Regions from separate parts of the Skermanella mucosa genome, predicted to be linked through region 1. Evidence: riboswitches for the same ligand, from Rfam matches in the RefSeq annotation. Region 1 holds a riboswitch; each other region holds the start of a gene.
What was found. A riboswitch is a leader RNA that binds a small molecule or an ion and turns the genes downstream of it on or off. The one in region 1 is predicted to bind thiamine pyrophosphate.
Positions count from the first base shown of each region.

Region 1 (4,779 bases):
CATGCGGCGGGCCAGTGTGATGATGGTTTCGACGATGTGATGGGTGCGTCCCTGTTCGCCCAACGCCCGGACGAACGACTGGTCGATCTTCAGCACGTCGAACGGAAACTTGTGCAGGTAGGAGAGGCTGGAGTAGCCGGTCCCGAAATCGTCGAGCGCCAGGGTCACGCCGAGGTCCTTGATCCTGCACATGACCTCGTAGGCCTGGTGCGGATCGTGGACCAGCGCCGTCTCGGTCAATTCGACCTTCAGCCGCTCGGCGGGAAAACCGGTCATCTCCAACCGCTTCGCCAAACCCTCCACCACGTCCATATCCGTGAAATGCTGCGACGACAGGTTGACGCTCAGGAAGGGCAGGGGGCGGTCGCCGGCGGTCCGGCGCAGCAACGCGCAGGCATCCGCCATGATGGTCAGATCGATCTGCCGGATCAGGCCGCTCTTCTCGCTCAGGTCGATGAACTCGCACGGCGGCACCAAGCCGCGGTCGGGATGCCGCCAACGGGCGAGGGCCTCGAACCCGGCGAGTTCGCCGCCCGCGATCGTCACGATCGGCTGGAAGAACGGCTCGAACTCCCCGGCGCCGAGGCCCCGTTCCAGGTCGTATTCGCGGTGGATCCAGTTCAGCGCCGACTCGCCGCGCTCCGTGCCGCCGGTGGGAGCCGATACCACCAGGTGATTCGCCGTCCCCCGGTCCCGGCCCGGCAGGTCGTTGAGAAGGCCGATCTGCGCCTGCCTGAACCGGCTGATCAGGCTGCCGAGCAACTGCCCGACGATCGGCTCGACTTCCTGAATGCGTCGCTTAAGCTGGTCCCGCCGGATGATCAGCACCTCCGTCTCTTCCGTCGCCCGGGCGGCGGCCGACCGGACGCTGTCGTCAAGCACCGCCATCTCGCCGAAGATCTCGCCCCGGCCGAGCGTCGCCAGCGTGATGTGGGTCTGGTCCCTGGTGGCGCAGATCTCGACCTGTCCCCGCTCGACGATATAGGCGCAGTCGGCCGGCTGTCCCTCGAAGAAGATCGTTGCACCTGGTCGAAACGTCTTGCGGATCAAGGGAGGGTCTCCACGAAGGGCCGCCGGCTGCCGAACCGAAACGAACCATTTTCAGGAAAATACGGCTTAATCCAGTTTTTGTAAAGGCAAGCCATGCCGGTCAAATAATCCGATCGACCGAAACCGATCGTTTGCAAGCCAAGCGGAGTGTTCCATTCGTAACAACGTGAGAACGCCGCTTCATGCCTTGGATTTCTCTTATGCAATATACATATCAGCGCACGTACCCAGAGTAAGCGTGCTTGCATGTTGGTTAGACCCGCTTTGATAAGTAACCTCTATCAGGGAGCTGACGATGGCCGCGATCGAAAGCCTTAAAGCGATTCTCGACAAGACCTATGAGGGTATGACGCCGAAGCAGCTGATGGCCCAATCCCCAGCCGCCCTTGCGGGCGTCACCGAGAGCGACGCCCTTAAACTCAAGGAAGCCTTCGGTATCGACACGATCGAGGAATTGGCGACGTGCAAATACTTCCTGTGGGCCCAGGCGCTCCACGTCCTGGCTAAAACCGAGAAGTAAGCGTTATCCCGCCATGGCCGGGTAGGACGCCGGGGCGGGGTCCGCCGCCGGACCGGCTGCCATGGCATGGCCATGGTGTCTGAAGATTGGATGACGGTTTCAGATTTGTAATATTGGTTCGGAAGAAAATGGTGGCATTCCGCCTATTGCCGGTTTTATCTCTCCTGGTCGCACATCCCCGTAGGAAGCCAGGAAATGCCGTCCACACCCAGAAGGCCCGACACACCTAACCGGCTGCCGGCGCTTCCGCCCGGAGTGGCATCGCCCTTCCACTATGCTTCGCTGTCCAGCTGCATGGTCCATTACCTTGTCGATCCCGTCAGGGTGATGGATCTTTTCAAGGGGAGCGGGCTGCGGCCCGCCATTTTCGGCGACGGCGCCTCGGTCAGCTACGGCTTCCATGTCCATAGCGCTTTCCGATCGGCCGGGCTGAACCTGCCGCCCGAGCAATGGTCACCGTCGGCGGCCGGGATCGTCCAGGAGCTGGAACTGAGCATCGTGGCCTGTCCGGAAGGTCGCGGGGACGAGATTCCGGACATCACCTTCGATCAGTGGCTGATGGGCGACGAGCAGACGAAGCTGCTTGGAAACCACCGCCTGTTCATGCCGTGCGATGATCCGGCAGCCGTCGCGGTCGGCAGGGAGCTGTTCGGCGATCCGGTTTTCAAGACCGGCTTCCTGGTCAACCTGCCGGCGCCGAACCCGGTCCGCGACGGCATGGCCGCGGCCGCCGAGATTGAGTGGATGCAGACCTGGGGGTTCCGGGTCAACGATCCCGACGACCCGGCCGAGTTCATCTTCACCGCTCTGATCGACACCACCGGCTTGGCCCCGCTTCCCGGCATGATTTCCCCCGTCAGCCGGTACGGGGTGTCCGCGGCCGGCCCCGTCGGCTGCCGCTGGAGCGTCACCCGGCCGTTCGACACCTTTTTCATCGCCGACGCCGGACCGGCGGATCGGGTCCGGCTGACATACGGCGCCAGCCCCCATCCGATGGGCATCGTCATGCGGGACCTTTTGGAGGGAACCCCGGCCTACGCGATCCAGACCTTCCAGTCCGACCCGGTGGCAGTCCGGAACCGGCCCTATTTCCTGAAGCCCGTCTGAGGAAGTCCCTCTGTGGACGTGAGGCTCGACCTTTCCGCGATTGGCGGCTTGACAAGCGGCAGGGATGCCGTGAGGATCGGCGTATTCCCAGGGGAGCCCCGATAGGGGGCTGAGATTCCGTCGGCCTAACGGCAACGCGGAGACCCTTTGAACCTGATCCGGGTCGTGCCGGCGTAGGAAGGGGAGAGGGCGAGGGTTGCGCCGTCGCATCCACGCCGGTTCTCATCAGCTCCATCGCTGCATTCCGGATCTCCGCTCGCATTCGAAGCAGGAGATCACGATGCCGAAAGACAACAATCCCACCTTCACCGTTTCCACCGGGCCGCTGCCCGCGTCGCGCAAGGTCCATGTTCAGGGCACGCTGTACCCGGACCTGCGGGTGGCGCTCCGCGAGGTTGACCTGGAGCCCGCGAGCGGCGAGCCGCCGGTCCGGGTCTATGACAGCTCAGGCCCTTACAGCGACCCGGCCGCTGAAATCGACATCGCCCGCGGCCTGCCCGCGCTGCGCGCCGGCTGGATCGCGGTCCGCGGCGATACCGAAGCCTATGACGGCCGGCCGATCAGGCCGGAGGACAACGGACTGCGCCAGGGCCAGCGCAGCAACCTTGAGGAGTTCTCCGGCCCCGCCCGCAGGCCGCTGCGGGCACGGGCCGGTGCCGCCGTGACCCAGATGGCCTACGCGCGGCGCGGCCTCGTCACGCCGGAAATGGAGTATGTGGCGATCCGCGAGAACCTCGGCCGGCAGGCGGCGCTCGAAGCGGTGCGCGACGGCCGGTCCTTCGGCGCCGCGATCCCGGACCATGTCACTCCCGAGTTCGTGCGCGACGAGGTGGCGAAAGGCAGGGCGATCATCCCGGCCAACATCAACCACCCGGAGATCGAGCCGATGATCATCGGCCGCAATTTCCTGGTCAAGATCAACGCCAATATCGGCAATTCCGCCGTCGCCTCCTCCGTGGCGGAGGAAGTCGAGAAGATGGTCTGGGCGACCCGCTGGGGGGCCGACACCGTGATGGACCTCTCGACCGGCGCCAATATCCACACCACCCGCGAGTGGATCATCCGCAATGCCGCCGTGCCGATCGGCACCGTCCCGATCTACCAGGCCCTGGAAAAGGTCGGCGGCCGGGCCGAGGAGCTGACCTGGGACATCTACCGCGACACCTTGATCGAGCAGGCGGAGCAGGGCGTCGACTACTTCACCATCCATGCCGGCGTCCGGCTCGCCCATATCCCCCTGACCGCGCGGCGGGTGACCGGCATCGTGTCGCGCGGCGGCTCGATCCTCGCCAAATGGTGCCTGGCGCACCATCGGGAGAACTTCCTCTACACCCGGTTCGATGAGATCTGCGAGATCATGCGGGCCTACGACATAAGCTTCTCGCTGGGCGACGGGCTGCGTCCGGGCTCCATCGCCGATGCCAACGACGCGGCGCAGTTCGCCGAGCTGGAGACGCTGGGGGAATTGACGCAGGTCGCCTGGAAGCATGACGTGCAGGTCATGGTCGAGGGTCCGGGCCACGTGCCGATGCACAAGATCAAGGAGAACATGGACCGGCAGCTCGACGTCTGCCGCGAGGCGCCCTTCTACACGCTCGGCCCGCTGACCACCGACATAGCGCCCGGTTACGACCACATCACCAGCGGCATCGGCGCCGCCATGATCGGCTGGTTCGGCACGGCGATGCTGTGCTACGTGACGCCGAAGGAGCATCTGGGCCTGCCCGACCGCGACGACGTCAAGGTAGGTGTCGTCACCTACAAGATCGCGGCCCACGCCGCCGACCTCGCCAAGGGGCATCCGGCGGCCCGGCTGAGGGACGACGCCCTCAGCCGCGCCCGGTTCGACTTCCGCTGGCGCGACCAGTTCCACCTGTCGCTCGATCCCGAGACGGCGGAGCGGTTCCACGACCAGACCCTGCCGGCGGAAGGCGCCAAGACGGCGCATTTCTGCTCGATGTGCGGCCCGAAATTCTGCTCCATGAAGATCACGCAGGAGGTGAGGGAGTACGCCGCCACCGGCATGGCCGGGATGTCGGAGAGCTTCCGGGCCGGTGGCGCGGAGATCTACCGCCCGGTCGAGTGACGGGAACGTTGCGTGG
Region 1 is NZ_CP086106.1:2,426,757-2,431,535, forward strand. Features, by position in the region: gene JL100_RS10945 (EAL domain-containing protein) at 1-1,050, opposite strand, end outside; gene JL100_RS10950 (hypothetical protein) at 1,346-1,570, shown strand; gene JL100_RS10955 (hypothetical protein) at 1,766-2,677, shown strand; TPP riboswitch at 2,757-2,874, shown strand; gene thiC (phosphomethylpyrimidine synthase ThiC) at 2,958-4,763, shown strand.

Region 2 (4,779 bases), 1.8 Mb from region 1:
CGCCGCAGGAGGCGCAGCGGACCATCTCCTGCGCGTCGCGGGGGCGCGGGCGGGGCAGCCCGGCCTCGCGGCGGGCCGCCATCTCGCGCTTCGCCTTGGCGATCGCCTGGGAGCGGGTCACGAACTTGAAGCCGAACCACACGATGGCGATCAGCAGGACGAGGGTGAGGAACTTCAACATGCTTTCTCTTAGTGCCCTCGCCCCATGCCGGTCAAGTCAGGTGCCGATCAGGCCGAGCTGGGGACTTGAGGCCTGGGCGTAGGTCCGCTTCGGGATGCGGCCCGCCTCCCGGGCGGCGTGCCCCGCCTCCACCGCGGCGCGCATCGCCGCGGCCATGCGGCGCGGGTCGCGGGCCTTGGCGACGGCGGTGTTCAGCAGCACGGCGCTGCACCCCAGCTCCAGCGCCAGGGTCGCGTCCGAGGCGGTGCCAATCCCCGCGTCCAGGATCACCGGAACGGAGCTGCGCGCGCAGATCAGCTCGATCGCGTGGGGATTGGCGATGCCCAGGCCGGAACCGATCGGCGAGCCCAGCGGCATCACCGCCGCAGCCCCGGCGTCGGCCAGCTTCCGGCACGACACCGGGTCGTCGTTGCAGTAGGGCAGCACGGTGAAGCCGTCGGCGACCAGCTCCTCGGTCGCGCGCCGGAGCTCCTCCACGTCGGGATGAAGGGTCTCTCGGTCGCCGATCACCTCCAGCTTGATCCAATTCGTGTCCAGCGCCTCTCGGGCGAGGCGGGCGGTCAGCACCGCCTCCCGCGCGGTCGAGCAGCCGGCGGTGTTGGGCAGCAGGACGTAATCGGATCCCAGCAGGTCGACCATGCTCTCGGCATAGCCTTCCAGGCTGATGCGGCGGATCGACACGGTGACCACCTCGGCCCCGCTCGCCGTGATGGAGTCGAGCATGACCTGGCGGTTCGGGTAGCCGGCGGTGCCGATGAACAGGCGGGAGGTGAGCCTGCGGCCGGCGATCTCGAAGGAATCGGACATGGACGTGCTTTCAGGGCTTCGTATGGGAGTATCCGGCGTCAGCCGCCGGAGAACGGGCGGACGATCTCCAGGTCGTCGCCTTCGGCCAATGCCGTGTCGGCCCAGCGGCCGGCGGGGACGACCTCGCCGTTCAACGCGACGGCGACGCCGCGGGCTCCGGGAACCACCCCCTTCCCGCGCAGCAGGGCGTCGAGCGTCGGAGCCGCCAGCGGCTCGCGCTGGCCGTTCACCTGGATATGCGGGGGGATATGCGGGGGGACATGTCGGGTCATGGAAGTTCCTTCCCACTCTGCGGGCGGCCTGGCGCCACCTTCTTGACGAACCGGTCGATGCCGAACGGGCGGATGACCTCGGCGATCCGCCCGGTCAGGATATAGTCGGAGACGGCGTCGGCGGTGACCGGGGTCAGCAGGATGCCATTCCGATGGTGGCCGGTCGCCAGGACCAGCCCGTCCAGCGCCGAGGGCCCCAGGATGGGCGCGTCGTCGCGCGAGCCGGGGCGGAAGCCCACCCAGAGCTCGTCGATCGGCAGTTCCTCGACCCCCGGCAGCGCCCGCCAGGCACCCTCGAGCAGGGACATAACGCCTCCGGCGGTCAAGTCGGTGTCGAATCCGCGCTCCTCCACGGTGGCGCCGATCACCAGCCGGCCGTCGCGGCGCGGCACCAGATAGACGCCGGGCGTCCAGACGACATGGCGGAGCAGCGGTTCGCGCGGGTCCATCCGCAGGGCCGCCATCTGTCCCTTGACCGGCCGGACCGGCGGCCGGGCATCGTCGGGCAGGCCGGGAATCCCCCGCGACCAGGCGCCCGCGGCCAGCACGGTCACGTCGGCCCGGTGCGGCCGGCCGCCTGCGGCAAGCAAGCCAGCCGCGCGCCCGCCCTCGACCAGGATTTCCTCGACCGGAGCGTTCTCGTGCAGGCGCCCCCCGGCCCGCTCGAAGGCGGTGCGGAGCGCCAGGGCGACCTTGCGGTTCTCCACCTGATGGTCGCGCGGGCTCAGGATCGCCGCCGCCGTGCCGGTGTGCAGATAGGGCTCGCGGCGCTTGGCCTCCGCCCCGGTCAGCCACTCATGGCCGAGCCCCAGGCTCTTCTGGAGGTCGAAATTGAAGCGCAGCCGGGCGACGTCGTCGGCGTTCAGGGCCACCACCAGGGTGCCCTCGGTGCGCAACTCGACATCGATGCCGGAGGCGGCCTGAAGCTCCTCGGCGAAGCCCGGCCACAGGTCCTGGCTGTGCCGGTTCAGCGGCAGCTGGCCTTCCTCGCCGGGCTCGACCTCGACCCCGGCCGCCAGCATGCCCGCGGCGGCATGGCTGGCGCCGCGTCCCGCCTCGCCCTTGTCGAAGATCTCGACCCGGCACCCGGCGGCGGCAAGGCGCCAGCCGATGCCCAGCCCGACCACGCCGGCACCGACGATGGCGACCGAGGGGCGGTCGGACCGCGGGCCGGTCGAAATATCGGAAATGGATCGCGCTGTCGTCATGGGGGGCTCCCTTCGTCGGCATTATCCGAACAGGTTCGATGGGTATGATCTCAGCCGGCCCATCGACGGACCGGCACCCCAGCCAGATTTTCCGGACTCTCGTCCGGGGCCGCGACTATGCGGCATGCCCCGGTATGACCGCAAGGCTTATCGGGCAGCCGCCCAGCCCGGGGGCCGGCGCTACAGGCCGAAGCGGGACCACATGGCACGCTCCTCGGCGGCGCCGATCACGGCGGACACCAGGTCGTCGGCGACGCCGGCCGGCAGCAGCGGCAGCGCCGCTTCCGTCCGGACGCGGCCGCGCCACCAGCGGCGCTCGCCATGGACCAGCCGCAGGTTGACCTTTTCGCCGAAGCGGTCGCGCATGACCGAGCGCAGGTCGCCGAGCCCGTCCACCAGCCCCAGCTCCAGCGCCTTGGCGCCGGTCCAGAACTCCCCCGAGAACAGGTCGTCGTCGGTCCCCTTCAGGCGGTCGCCGCGCCGGCCGCGGACCATCGCCTTGAAGGCGTCGTGGATCTCCGCCTGGATCGCCTTCAGCCGGACGATGTCCTCGTCCCGCTCGGGCTGGAACGGGTCGAGCATGGCCTTGCGGGTACCGGAGGTGTGCACCCGCCGCTCGATCCCGTAGCGGGCGATCAGGTCCTGGAAGCCGAAGCCCGCGGATACCACGCCGATCGAGCCGATGATCGAGCTGGGATCGGCATAGATCTCGTCGGCGGCGCAGGCCAGCCAATAGCCACCCGACGCCGCGACGTCCTCCGCGAAGGCGAAGACCAGCACTTTCTTCTCGTCGGCCAGCTGGCGGATCCGTCCCGCGACCAGGGCGGACTGGACCGGCGAGCCGCCGGGCGAATTGACCTGGAGCGCCACGGCCTGCTGGCCGGGAACGGAGAAGGCGCGCTGGATGGCGGGCGCCAGCGCCGCCAGGGTGATTCCCGGGCGGAGCGCCCCGCCGGCGCCGATGACGCCGGACAGCCGGAGGACGGAAACGGTGGGGGCGGGCTTGCGACCGAGGGCGGTCATGATACGGCGGATCAGCATGCCGCTTAACATGGGGCGGACGCCCTGATTTCAAAGATCCAGCGCGGCGCCGTCGCGCAGGATCGCCTCCGCCGCCCCGGTGAACCGCCCGTCGGCCTCGTGAAGCACCAGGCCGGGCATCAGGCGGGCGGGGCTGCGGGCTCCCTTGCGCGCGGTCACCAGGATGCGCCGGGCCGGCCGGCCCGCCTTGGGCCACAGCGGAACCAGGGTGATCGCGCCGAACCGGCCGTGCAGCAGGGCGATCAGGTCGTCCAGCCGGTCGGCCCGGTGGATGACGGTCAGGGTGCCGCGCGGCTTCACCCGGCGGGCGCAGAAGTCCAGCCAGGCCGCCAGGTCGGCCGCGCCCTCGCCATGTGCCAGCGCGCGGCTCCCGTCCGGCGGCGGGGTATGGGTGCCAGCCTCCTGGAACGGCGGGTTGGTCATCACCCGGTCGAAGGCCGTGGCGGCGATTCCTTCCGGCGGCGCCAGCAGGTCGCCTTCCAGGATGCGGACCCTGTCCTCCAGCCCGTTGGCGCGGATGTTCTCCGCGCCGAGCGCCGCGAGATCGGGCTGAAGCTCCAGCCCGGTTACGTCGGCCCCGGGAACGCGCGACGCCAGGCAGAGGGTCGCGGCGCCCACGCCGGCGCCGACGTCGAGCACCCGTTCCCCCGCCGAGGCGGGCGTCGCCGCCGCCAGCAGCACCGGATCGATGGCGGCGCGGTAGCCCCGGGCGGGCTGCATCAGGAGGACCCGGCCGCCCAGCAGCCGGTCGGCGGTCCGGTGGGGGACGGGGTTATCGGCCGGGGGCATCTTCAGTCGGGGGCAAGGTGGCCCGTCTCCTCCAGGATCCTGCGGGCCGCGGCATAATCCTCCTCCGCGACCATCAGGCGCCGCGGGATCGCGCCGATGCTGCCTTCCAGGATGCTGGTATAGGTGTCGAGGACGACCGCCTCTATGCCGGCATCGGCCAGCAGGGCCGTCAGCCACGAGACCAGCACCGGATCTACCGTGCGCAGGAGTTCCTTCATGATTCCTTCCCCGGGACGGCCGGTCAGACGGACCGGCGAACCTGTCCTCCCCAGCGAATAGCACGCCGGAGGAGGCATGGAAACGGCATGCCGCCGCGGCCTGGCATGCGTCGATTTCGACAGCGCACTTGACCAGCGAAGTCCTGTCCTTATGCTCGCTAGCGATTCGTGCCCTGCCACGCCATGCTGGAGACCAAATTGGCGGTCGTCACCAACCTCAGCCTGAAACGATCAAACCCCGACGTGAACGCACTCGATAAGCT
Region 2 is NZ_CP086106.1:579,799-584,577, forward strand. Features, by position in the region: gene JL100_RS02645 (PP0621 family protein) at 1-181, opposite strand, end outside; gene thiG (thiazole synthase) at 218-988, opposite strand; gene thiS (sulfur carrier protein ThiS) at 1,027-1,260, opposite strand; gene thiO (glycine oxidase ThiO) at 1,257-2,468, opposite strand; TPP riboswitch at 2,459-2,559, opposite strand; gene JL100_RS02665 (S49 family peptidase) at 2,649-3,491, opposite strand; gene JL100_RS02670 (tRNA1(Val) (adenine(37)-N6)-methyltransferase) at 3,540-4,298, opposite strand; gene JL100_RS02675 (putative signal transducing protein) at 4,301-4,516, opposite strand; gene JL100_RS02680 (polyprenyl synthetase family protein) at 4,715-4,779, shown strand, end outside.
Region 2: another riboswitch for thiamine pyrophosphate. It lies ahead of thiO (glycine oxidase ThiO); the one in region 1 lies ahead of thiC (phosphomethylpyrimidine synthase ThiC).

Region 3 (4,779 bases), 2.0 Mb from region 1:
GTTGATCAGCGTCGTCTTGCCCGAGCCGTTGGGGCCGATCACTCCCAGGATCTCGCCGGGATCGATCGCCAGCGAGACGCCGTGGACCGCCCGGACGCCGCCGAAGGACTTGGAGAAACCCTCGACATACAGCACCGGTCCGCGGAACGGGGCCGCCGGCCGGGGCTCTGGCGCCAGCGGGGCCGGCGGCGGGCGGGGCGGCTCCGGCAGCCAGCGCGCGCGCAGCCGCTCCGCCAGGCCGACCAGTCCCCACGGCGCCGCCACCACCGTCGCCAGCAAGGCTACGCCGTACAGCAGCAGGTAGCCGCCCTCCATCCAGCGGAACCATTCCGGCAGCTGGGTCAGCAGGACGGCACCGGCCAGTGCGCCCGCGACCCGGCCCAGCCCGCCGATCACCGCCATGGTCAGGATCGTGACCATGACCGGGAACTCCAGCACCTCGGGCGACACCACCCGCTGGATATGGGCGGCGAGCGCTCCCGCGGCGCCGGCATAGGCGGCGCCGAGGACGAAGCATTCCAGGCGCAGCCGGTCGATGTCGATGCCCAGCGTGCGGGCCGCCGCCGGCGTGTCGCGCATCAGGGGGAAGGCAAGGCCGCGCAGGCCCCGCCCGATCCGCCACGCCGCCAGCGCGCCCAGCGCCACCAGGGTCCAGACGAACAGCGCCAGGGGCAGGCCGCGCCCGGGGCGCCAGCCGAACAGCTCGACGCCCGGCACGCCGGCTATCCCGTTGGAGCCGCCGGTCAGACCCTGCCACTCCACCGCGGCGAGCAGCACCACCTGCCCGATGCCGAGCGTCGCCAGGGCGAAGTAATGGCTTTCCAGCCGCAGCACCGGCGCCGCGACCGCCAGGGCCAGCAAGGCCGGCGCCAGGATCGAGAGCGGGAAGGTCGCCTCGAAGCCGAGGCCGTACCGGCTGCCCAGGATGCCGGTGGCATAGGCCCCGATTCCATAGAAGGTGCCCTGCGCCAGCGACAGGGCGCCGGCATTGCCGAAGATCATCTGGTAGCCGATCACGGCCAGCGCATAGACCCCGGCCACGGTCAGCACCCGCAAGCCATAGGGATCGGCGACCAGCAGCGCGTAGGCCGCGAGCGCCGCGCCGGCCGCCGCGAGCAGCGGCATGGCGCCTCTTCCGGGAATCATCGTGAACCGGTTCTCAGGCACGGCTGCGGGCCGCCTCGCCGAACAGGCCCTGGGGACGCACCGCCAGGATCGCCAGCAGCGCCAGGTACAGCGCCGCCGTCGCCGCCGAGTAGGACAGGGTGGCGGACACCAGCACCTCGAACGCGGCGATCAGCAGCGCGCCGGCGACGGCGCCCGGGACCGATCCCCAGCCGCCGATGGTCACGGCGATGTAGGCCTTCAGGATCAGCCCGCTGCCCGAGGTCGGCGTCACGAAGAACTGGTTGGACAGCAGCAGCCCGGCGGCGCCCGCCAGGGCGGCGCCCAGCGCGAACGTCGCGGCGACCATGACCGTCACGGGGATGCCGCAGGCCCGCGCCATCTCCGGGTCCTGGGCGGTCGCCCGCAGGCGCCGGCCCAGCTGGGTGCGGGCGAACAGCCAGTGCTGGCCCAGGATCAGCAGGCCGGCCACCGCCACGACCGCGAGCGACTGCTTAGGCACGAGCAGGCCGGCGATCTCCAGCGTTCCGCCCCCGAACAGCGGCGGCGCCGCCTTCGGCTCCGGCCCGAACAGCAGGGTGGCGCCGTTCTGCAGGATGATACCGACCGCGATGGTGCTGATGAAGACGCTGACCGGCGGGCGGTGCCGAAGCGGCAGGTAGGCCAGCAGCGACACCAGCAGCCCCAGCGCCGCCATCAGCGCCGCCACCAGCGGCAGCAGCAGGATGCCGGGAAGGGGGATAAGGCCCGCCAGGGCCACCGCCAGGAATCCGCCGGCCATCACCAGGTCGCCCTGGGCGAAGTTGACGGCCGAGGTCGCGTTCAGCACCAGCACGAAGCCCAGGGCGACCAGCGCATAGGCGGCGCCCAGCGCCACCCCGTTGACCAGAAGCTGAGCGACACCCGTCACGGCGCCACGTCGTAGCGCTTGACCACCGCCGGAACGCGCGACGTCCCGTCGTAGCAGACGATGACGGCGGAATGGGCCATGTTGCCCCGGCCGTCGGAGCGGTAGGTCATGGCGAGCCCGCCGTAGGTCCCCTTGGCCAGCGCGTCGCGCACGGCCTCCGGCGTGTCCGCCCCCTTGGCCGCCGCGTCCAGCACCATGCGGATGCCGTCGTACTGGCCGAGCGCGAAGGCGTCCGGCTCGGTGCCGAAGGCCGCGCGGTACTCGGCGGTGAAGCGTTCCATCTCCGGCGAACCGCCCGACACCGGAGAGGCCGAGGTCTCGGCGCAGACGCCCTTCAGCTCCGTCGGCTCCAGCAGCGCCGCGGTGGAGGGCTGGTGCATCGCCGAGCCGGCGACGATCGGTACGCCGGGGTTCATGGCCGCCGCCTGCCGCACGAACAGCGCCGTCGGGCCGGAATGCAGGTGCAGGACCAGCACGTCGGGGTCGGCCGCCATGGCCTTGGTCAGCACCGGCAGCATGTCGCGGATGCCGGGATCGACGCCTTCCTCGAACACCGGCTCGACGCCCAGCTTGGCGAAGGCGTCGCGCAGGTGCGCCTGGCCGCTCTGGCCATAGGCGGTGGTCTGATAGATCACCGCCGGCCGGCGCTTGCCCAGCTCCTCCGCCACGTAGCGGGCATGGGCGGTCTTGGTGACCCCGTCGCCGGGGAAGAAGCGGAAGACCCAAGGGTTGCCGCGCTCCGTGATCGACGCCGTGCCGGACACCGTGACCAGGGGAATGCCGTACTCGTCGGCGAGCGGCAGCATGGCGAGCATCTGGGTGCCCAGCATGCTGGCGGCGACCGCGGTCGGCGCGCCGCGCCCGGCCGCCCGGACCAGCGCGGTCACCGCGCCTTCGGGGGAGGTGCCGGTATCGATCACCTCCGACCGCACCGAGAGTCCTTCGGGGGCGTGGCGGATCGCCAGGACGGCGCCGTTGCGCTGGCTGGTGCCCTCCAGCGCCAGGAAGCCGGTGACCGGCACCAGCACCGGAATATCCAGGTCTGCCGCGGCGGCGGGCCCAGTGGCGGGACCGGCGGCGGACGACAGGGCGGCGGCGAACGCGGCGGCGAACAGTGTGGACTTCCGGGCGGGCATCGTCGGTTCCCTTCCTCCTTGCGAAGCGGAAACCTGTGAGTGCCGCGATTTGCTCTTGGTCGGTCCCACGGGCTCCCTTCGCTGGCATGATCCAGATCAGGTTCTATGGGTATGATCTCAGCACGGGCGGATCGGCCCGGCACCCCAGCCTTCGTGACGCGACAGTGACAGTCCGGCTTGGCCCCGTCAAGGCTCGGCCAGCCCTATCCGAAGGAGATCGCTCGGCCGTTTGATCTAATACTTTTGACGTAGATCATTGCCGCTGCAACCCTGGCGCCCGATTGTCCGCGATTGCAACTGGGGGGATGACCAATGAACACTCGCGAGCTGTCCGACGCGCGGGCTCAGCCCGACGCGGCCCCGTCCCATGGCACGTCGGTCGAGCTGGCGCTCTGGCGGATCGACGGTGCCACGCAGCGCTCGCTCCGGCAGCTCGGCCCCCATGTCAACGCCGACCTGGACGGCATCCTCACCGATTTCTACGGCTTCCTGAAGCGCTTTCCCGAGACGGCGGAGCTGATCGCGGCGGAGGGCATGGTCACCCGCCTGATCTGCGCCCAGCAGGACCATTGGCACAAGCTGTTCGTCGAGGGCATCGACGCCGGGTACGTGGAGCGGGTTCAGCGGATCGGGTCGGCCCACCACCGGGTCGGGCTGAAGCCGCGGTTCTACCTCTCGGCCTATTCCTTCATCCTGGAGCGGCTGGTCCGCTCGGTGATCGAGCGCAACCGCTGGAGCCGGCACGCCGCGGCCGACCAGGCGGCGACGCTGATCCGCACCCTCCTGATGGAGGCGGAGCTGGCGCTCTCCGTCTATACCCACACGACGACCGAGCAGCACGTGACCGACGAGCTGCTCGACCTCGCCGACACCTTCGAGCAGGAGCTGGACGACGCGGTCCAGCTGGTCCGCCGCAAGGCGGAGGCGATGGAGAGGGCCTCGACCGAGGTGCTGGGCGCCGCCCGCATGGTCAGCGAGGACGGCGGCCACGTCGCCGAGGCGTCCCACGAGGCCGACGTCAATGCCCAGACCATCGCCGCCGCCACCCAGGAGCTTTCCGCTTCCATCGCCGAGATCTCGCGTCAGGTGGACCGCTCGACCGGGGCCGCCCAAGACGCCACTATCCGGTCCCAGGCCGCCCGCGACATCGCCAACAACCTGACCGACGTGTCCGACAGGATCGGCTCGATCGCCTCGCTGATCGAGAAGATCGCCAAGGAAACCCGCCTGCTCGCGCTCAACGCCAGCATCGAGGCGGCGCGCGCCGGCGAGGCAGGGCGCGGCTTCTCCGTCGTCGCGAACGAGGTCAAGCTGCTGGCCGACCAGACGAACCATGCCACGTGCAATATCCGGTCCGAGATCCAGTCCATGCAGAAGGCCATCGGCGACACGGTCAGCGCGATCGCCGACGTGGCCGGCCGGGTCGAGCTGGTCAACGACACCATCACCGCCATCGCCTCCGCCGTGGTCGAGCAGGACGCTGTCACCCAGGACATCGCCCAGACCGTGACCCAGACGGCCGACAGCGTGCGCCGGGTGCACGAGCGGATCGGCAGCGTCGCCACCCAGGCGGGACTGACCACAACGGTATCGACCCAGCTGCGCAAC
Region 3 is NZ_CP086106.1:469,566-474,344, forward strand. Features, by position in the region: gene JL100_RS02170 (branched-chain amino acid ABC transporter ATP-binding protein/permease) at 1-1,125, opposite strand, end outside; gene JL100_RS02175 (branched-chain amino acid ABC transporter permease) at 1,160-2,035, opposite strand; gene JL100_RS02180 (ABC transporter substrate-binding protein) at 2,032-3,171, opposite strand; TPP riboswitch at 3,228-3,328, opposite strand; gene JL100_RS02185 (methyl-accepting chemotaxis protein) at 3,484-4,779, shown strand, end outside.
Region 3: another riboswitch for thiamine pyrophosphate. It lies ahead of JL100_RS02180 (ABC transporter substrate-binding protein); the one in region 1 lies ahead of thiC (phosphomethylpyrimidine synthase ThiC).

Region 4 (4,779 bases), 920 kb from region 1:
ACAGCGTGCCGCGCTCGACCGCGTCCAGGAAGCGGGGCAGGCGGGGGTCGGCGATCTTCTCGCGGTTGGCGACGATGACCAGCTCGTCATAGGGTGGAACGCCGTGCTCCTCCGGATAGAAGGCGCGGCCGGCCTTGCCCTCGATGTCGAGCTGGTTCAGCTCGAAGTTCCGGTAGGCCCCGACCACCGCGTCGACCTGTCCCGAAAGCAGCGCCGGCGACAGGCTGAAATTGACGTTCACCAGCTCCACGTCGGACAGCTTCAGCCCGGCATTCTCCAGCATCGCGCCGAGCAGCGCGTCCTCCAGCCCGCCGACGGAGTATCCGACCTTGCGCCCCTTCAGGTCCGCGATCGACTTGACCGGCCCGTCCGCCAGCACGACCACCGTGTTCAGCGGCGTCGCGACCAGCGTGCCGATCCGGGTCAGGGGCAGGCCCTCGGCCGCCTGCATCTGGAGCTGCGGCTGGTACGACACCGCCAGGTCGGCCCGGCCGGCGGCGACCAGCTTGGGCGGGTCGTTCGGGTCGGCCGGGGCGACCATCTCGACCTCCAGCCCGGCGTCGCGGAAGTAGCCCATCTCCCGCGCCACATACAGCGGCGCGTGGTCGGGGTTGACGAACCAGTCCAGCAGGACCGTCAGCTTGTCCTGGGCCGACGCCGGCGCCGAGGCGGCGATGCCGGCCGCCAGGACCAGCCCCGCCAGCCCGGCCTTCAGGATGGATCGGCGCGATGCTTGGGTACGCATGGGTGTTCAGTCCCTCTCGTCTTCTGGATTTTTGTCCGTTTGCCACGGCAGGGCACGGCGCAGCAGCGCGTCCACCGCGAAATAGAGCGTCACCGCGATGGCCGCCAAGGTCAGCAGGGCCGCGAACATCAGGTCCACCTGCATGCGCCCGTTGGCGTGCAGCATCAGGTATCCGAGTCCGGCCGACGCCCCGACCCATTCGCCGACCACGGCGCCGATCGGCGCCACCGCCGTGGCGACCCGCAGGCCGGAGGCGAAGGCGGGCAATGCTGCCGGCAGGCGGATGCGCAGCAATGTGGTCCAGCGCGACCCGCCCATGGTCCGGGCGAGGTCCAGCCAGCCCGGCTCGGTCCGCCTCAGCCCGTCGAAGAAGGCCGATGTCACCGGGAAATAGATGATCAGGGTCGCCATCGCGACCTTGGACGCCATGCCGTAGCCCAGCCACAGCACCAGCAGCGGCGCCAGCGCGAACACCGGGATCGCCTGGCTGAACACCAGCACCGGCATCAGCCAGCGCCGCGCCGGCCGGAAATAGCTGAGCGTCAGCGCCGTGGCGGCGCCCAGCACGACGCCAAGCGCCAGCCCGCCCAGGATCTCGCCGATCGTGAACAGCGCGTGATAACCGATCAGGCCGGCCCGTTCCCACAGCGCCACCGCCACCCGAGCCGGATCGGGCAGGATGAAGCGCGGCACCCCGGTGCCCCAGACCAGCGCCTGCCACACGGCGATCAGGACCATCACGGTCACGGCGGGCCGGACAATCCGCATCATGACGAGAGCCGCCGCAGCAACTCGGCTTGGCGCGCCAGAAGCGCCGGATCGTCGGCCGGCCGCGGCGGCGCTCCCTCTGGCGAGATCGCCGGCCCGATCTCCGCCGGCTGCCCCGCCATCACGTGGATGCGGTGCCCGATGCGCAGCGCCTCCAGCGGATCGTGGGTGACCAGAAGCACCGTCCTGCCCGCCAGCAGCCCGGCCGCCAGTTCCTGGAGCCTCAGCCGGGTGATCGCGTCCAGGGCCGAGAAAGGCTCGTCCATCAGCACGACCGGCCGGTTCTCCATCAAGGTGCGGGCCAGGGCCACACGCTGCCGCATGCCGCCCGACAGCTCCGCCGGCCGGGCTTGCAGCCGGTCGCCGAGCCCGACCGCGTCGAGCAGCCCGCGCGCCCGGTCCACCAGGGCGGCGCCCACCGCCTCGCCCCGCAGCCTCGGCCCCAGCAATACATTGTCCAGCGCGCCCAGCCAGGGCAGCAGCAGATCCTGCTGAGCCATGTAGGCGACCCGGCCTTCCAGCGGCTTTCCATCCTCCGCGGTCAGCAGCGTCGGCGGCTCCGGATCGGCCAGCCCGGCGATCAGCCGAAGCAGCGTGGTCTTGCCGACGCCGCTGGGTCCCAGCAGGCAGGTGCAGCGGCCGCCTTCCAGCTCGAAATCCAGGCCGTCGAACAGCCGCACGCCGCCATAGGTCAGGCGGGCCCGCTCAATTCTCACGCCGATGCTGGGAAGACGGGCCGACACGGTCGGCCGCACGAGGTCGTGCATGGGTCACTGATCCCTACGCCGGTATCAACCGGATCAGGTTCCAGGGGTCGTCCCGAGTCTTGGGACCTCTCAGCCGACCATCGGCTCCCCCCAGTGAGGTTGGACGGACTATTGCAAGTCCGTGACGCCCTGGCAAGGCGCCGGGATACCGAATACGCAGATAAACGCACGGAGTTGACGAAGCGCGGGGGGCGGCCTAGGTCAGCGTCCATGCTGAACCCGTCCCGCCCCGCCCAGTCCCCGCCGATCGGCCCGCTCTTCATCGGAAGCGAAATCTACCGGGCCTCCACCTACGGCAAGAAGCACCCGCTCGCGATCCCCCGGGTCTCCACCGCGATCGACCTTTCCCGGGCCATGGGGTGGCTGGACCACCGGGCCTATCTGGACAGCCCGAGGGCGACGCCCGACCAACTCGCCCGCTTCCACGACCGCACATATATAGAGACGGTCCGCCGGGCCGAGGCGGAGCAGCGGCTCGATGCCGAGGCGCGCGACCGCTACAATATCGGCCGGCTGGAGAACCCGATCTTCGCCGAGGTCTTCCGCCGCCCCGCCACTGCGTCGGGCGGCTCGATCCTGGCCGGCCGCCTGCTGGCCGAGCACGAGGGCGTGATCTACAACCCGGCCGGCGGCACCCACCACGGCCTGCGCGACCGGGCCAGCGGCTTCTGCTACTTCAACGACCCGGTGCTCGCGATCCTCACCATGCTCGACGGCGGGTTGCGGCGGGTCTACTACGCCGACCTGGACGCCCACCATGGCGACGGGGTGGAGTACGCCTTTGCCGACGACGACCGGGTGCTGACCGTGTCGGTCCATGAGGGCACCCGCTGGCCCTTCACCGGCAAGGTCGGGGACCGGGGCGGCGGCATGGCGCGCAACCTGCCGGTCCCGGTGGAGTTCAATGACTCCGAACTGGACTACATCCTGGAGAACGCCCTGATGCCGCTGGGCCGGAGCTTCGCCCCCGACGCCGTGGTGATCCAGTGCGGCGCAGACGCCCTGGCCGACGACCCCATGAGCCGGCTGGAACTGTCCAACCGCGCGCTGTGGAACGCGGTCCGCTCCCTCGCGACGCTGGCTCCCCGGGTCCTCGTCCTGGGCGGCGGCGGCTACAATCCCTGGTCGGTCGGCCGCTGCTGGACCGGGGTCTGGGCTACCCTCAACGGCATCGACCCCGACGCTCCCGTGACCGAGGACGCGGAGGAGGTGCTGCGCGCGCTGACCTGGACCCGCCGCCAGGGCCAGAACCCGCCGGAACACTGGTTCACCACGATCGCCGACGCCCCGAGGCCCGGCCCGGTGCGCGATGAGGTCCGGCAGGTCGTGGACGCGGTCATGTCGTGACGGTGCAGGATCCTGACGGTGCAGGATTCGCCCAAATGCTTTACATATAGGGCGGGCTCCTGTAGCGACTGGATCATGGCTGCCGCGATCATTCGAACCTTCACCCTCGTCCTGCTGCTGGTTGCGGCCGGCCAGGGGTCCCTGTCCGCCGCGGAGACCTTCCGCACCGACCGCCTGACCATCGAGACCGCGTCGGGCGGCAAGTATCCGTTCTCCGTCGAGATCGCCGAGTCTCCGCGCCAGATGGCGCAGGGCCTGATGTTCCGCGAGACCATGGCGCCCGACGCCGGGATGCTGTTCGTGCTGCCGCAACTCCAGACCATGTCCATGTGGATGAAAAACACCTTCATCCCGCTGGACATGGTGTTTATCGGTCCCGAAGGCCGGATCGTGAATATCCACGAGAACGCGGTGCCCCAGTCGCTGGACACCATCAGTTCCGCGGGGCAGGTCAAGGGCGTGCTGGAGATCAACGGCGGCATGGCCGCCCGGCTGGGCATCCGCGCCGGCGACCGGGTGGTTCACCCGGCCTTTCAGCAGCAATAGCCTTCAGGGGCGCTTGCGCGCCAGCGTCAGGCCGTCGCCCAGCGGCAACAGCACTTGGGTGACCCGCTCGTCGGCATGGACGAAGGCGTTGAAGGCCCGGAACGTCTCGGTCTTCGGCTTGGTCGCTTCCGGATCGGCGACGGTGCCGCGCCAGAGCGTGTTGTCGATGGCGATCACGCCGCCGGGCCGCACCAGGGTCAGCGCCTGCTCGTAGTAGGTCGGGTAAAGCTCCTTGTCCGCGTCGATCAGCGCGAAGTCGAAGCTGCCCGCCGCACCTTCGCCGATCAGGCCCGCCAGCGTCTCGGTCGCCGGGGCCAGCCGCAGGTCGATCTTGTCGGCGACCCCCGCCTCGGCCCAGTAGCGCCGCGCCACGTCGGTCCATTCCACGCTGACGTCGCAGGCGACCACCCGGCCTTCGGGCGGCAGCGCCAGGGCGGCCACCGTCGCGCTGTAGCCGGTGAACACGCCGATATCGAGCGTCCGCCGCGCCCTCAGCAGTTCCAGCACCAGGGTCAGCATCTGCCCTTCCTCGGGTGCTATCTGGTAATAGCCCTGGGTCAGGCTGGCCGTCTCGGCACGGAGCCGGGCGAGCACCGGCGGCTCGCG
Region 4 is NZ_CP086106.1:1,510,925-1,515,703, forward strand. Features, by position in the region: gene JL100_RS06890 (ABC transporter substrate-binding protein) at 1-745, opposite strand, end outside; gene JL100_RS06895 (ABC transporter permease) at 752-1,513, opposite strand; gene JL100_RS06900 (ABC transporter ATP-binding protein) at 1,513-2,280, opposite strand; TPP riboswitch at 2,273-2,381, opposite strand; gene JL100_RS06905 (acetoin utilization protein AcuC) at 2,491-3,627, shown strand; gene JL100_RS06910 (DUF192 domain-containing protein) at 3,703-4,173, shown strand; gene JL100_RS06915 (class I SAM-dependent methyltransferase) at 4,177-4,779, opposite strand, start outside.
Region 4: another riboswitch for thiamine pyrophosphate. It lies ahead of JL100_RS06900 (ABC transporter ATP-binding protein); the one in region 1 lies ahead of thiC (phosphomethylpyrimidine synthase ThiC).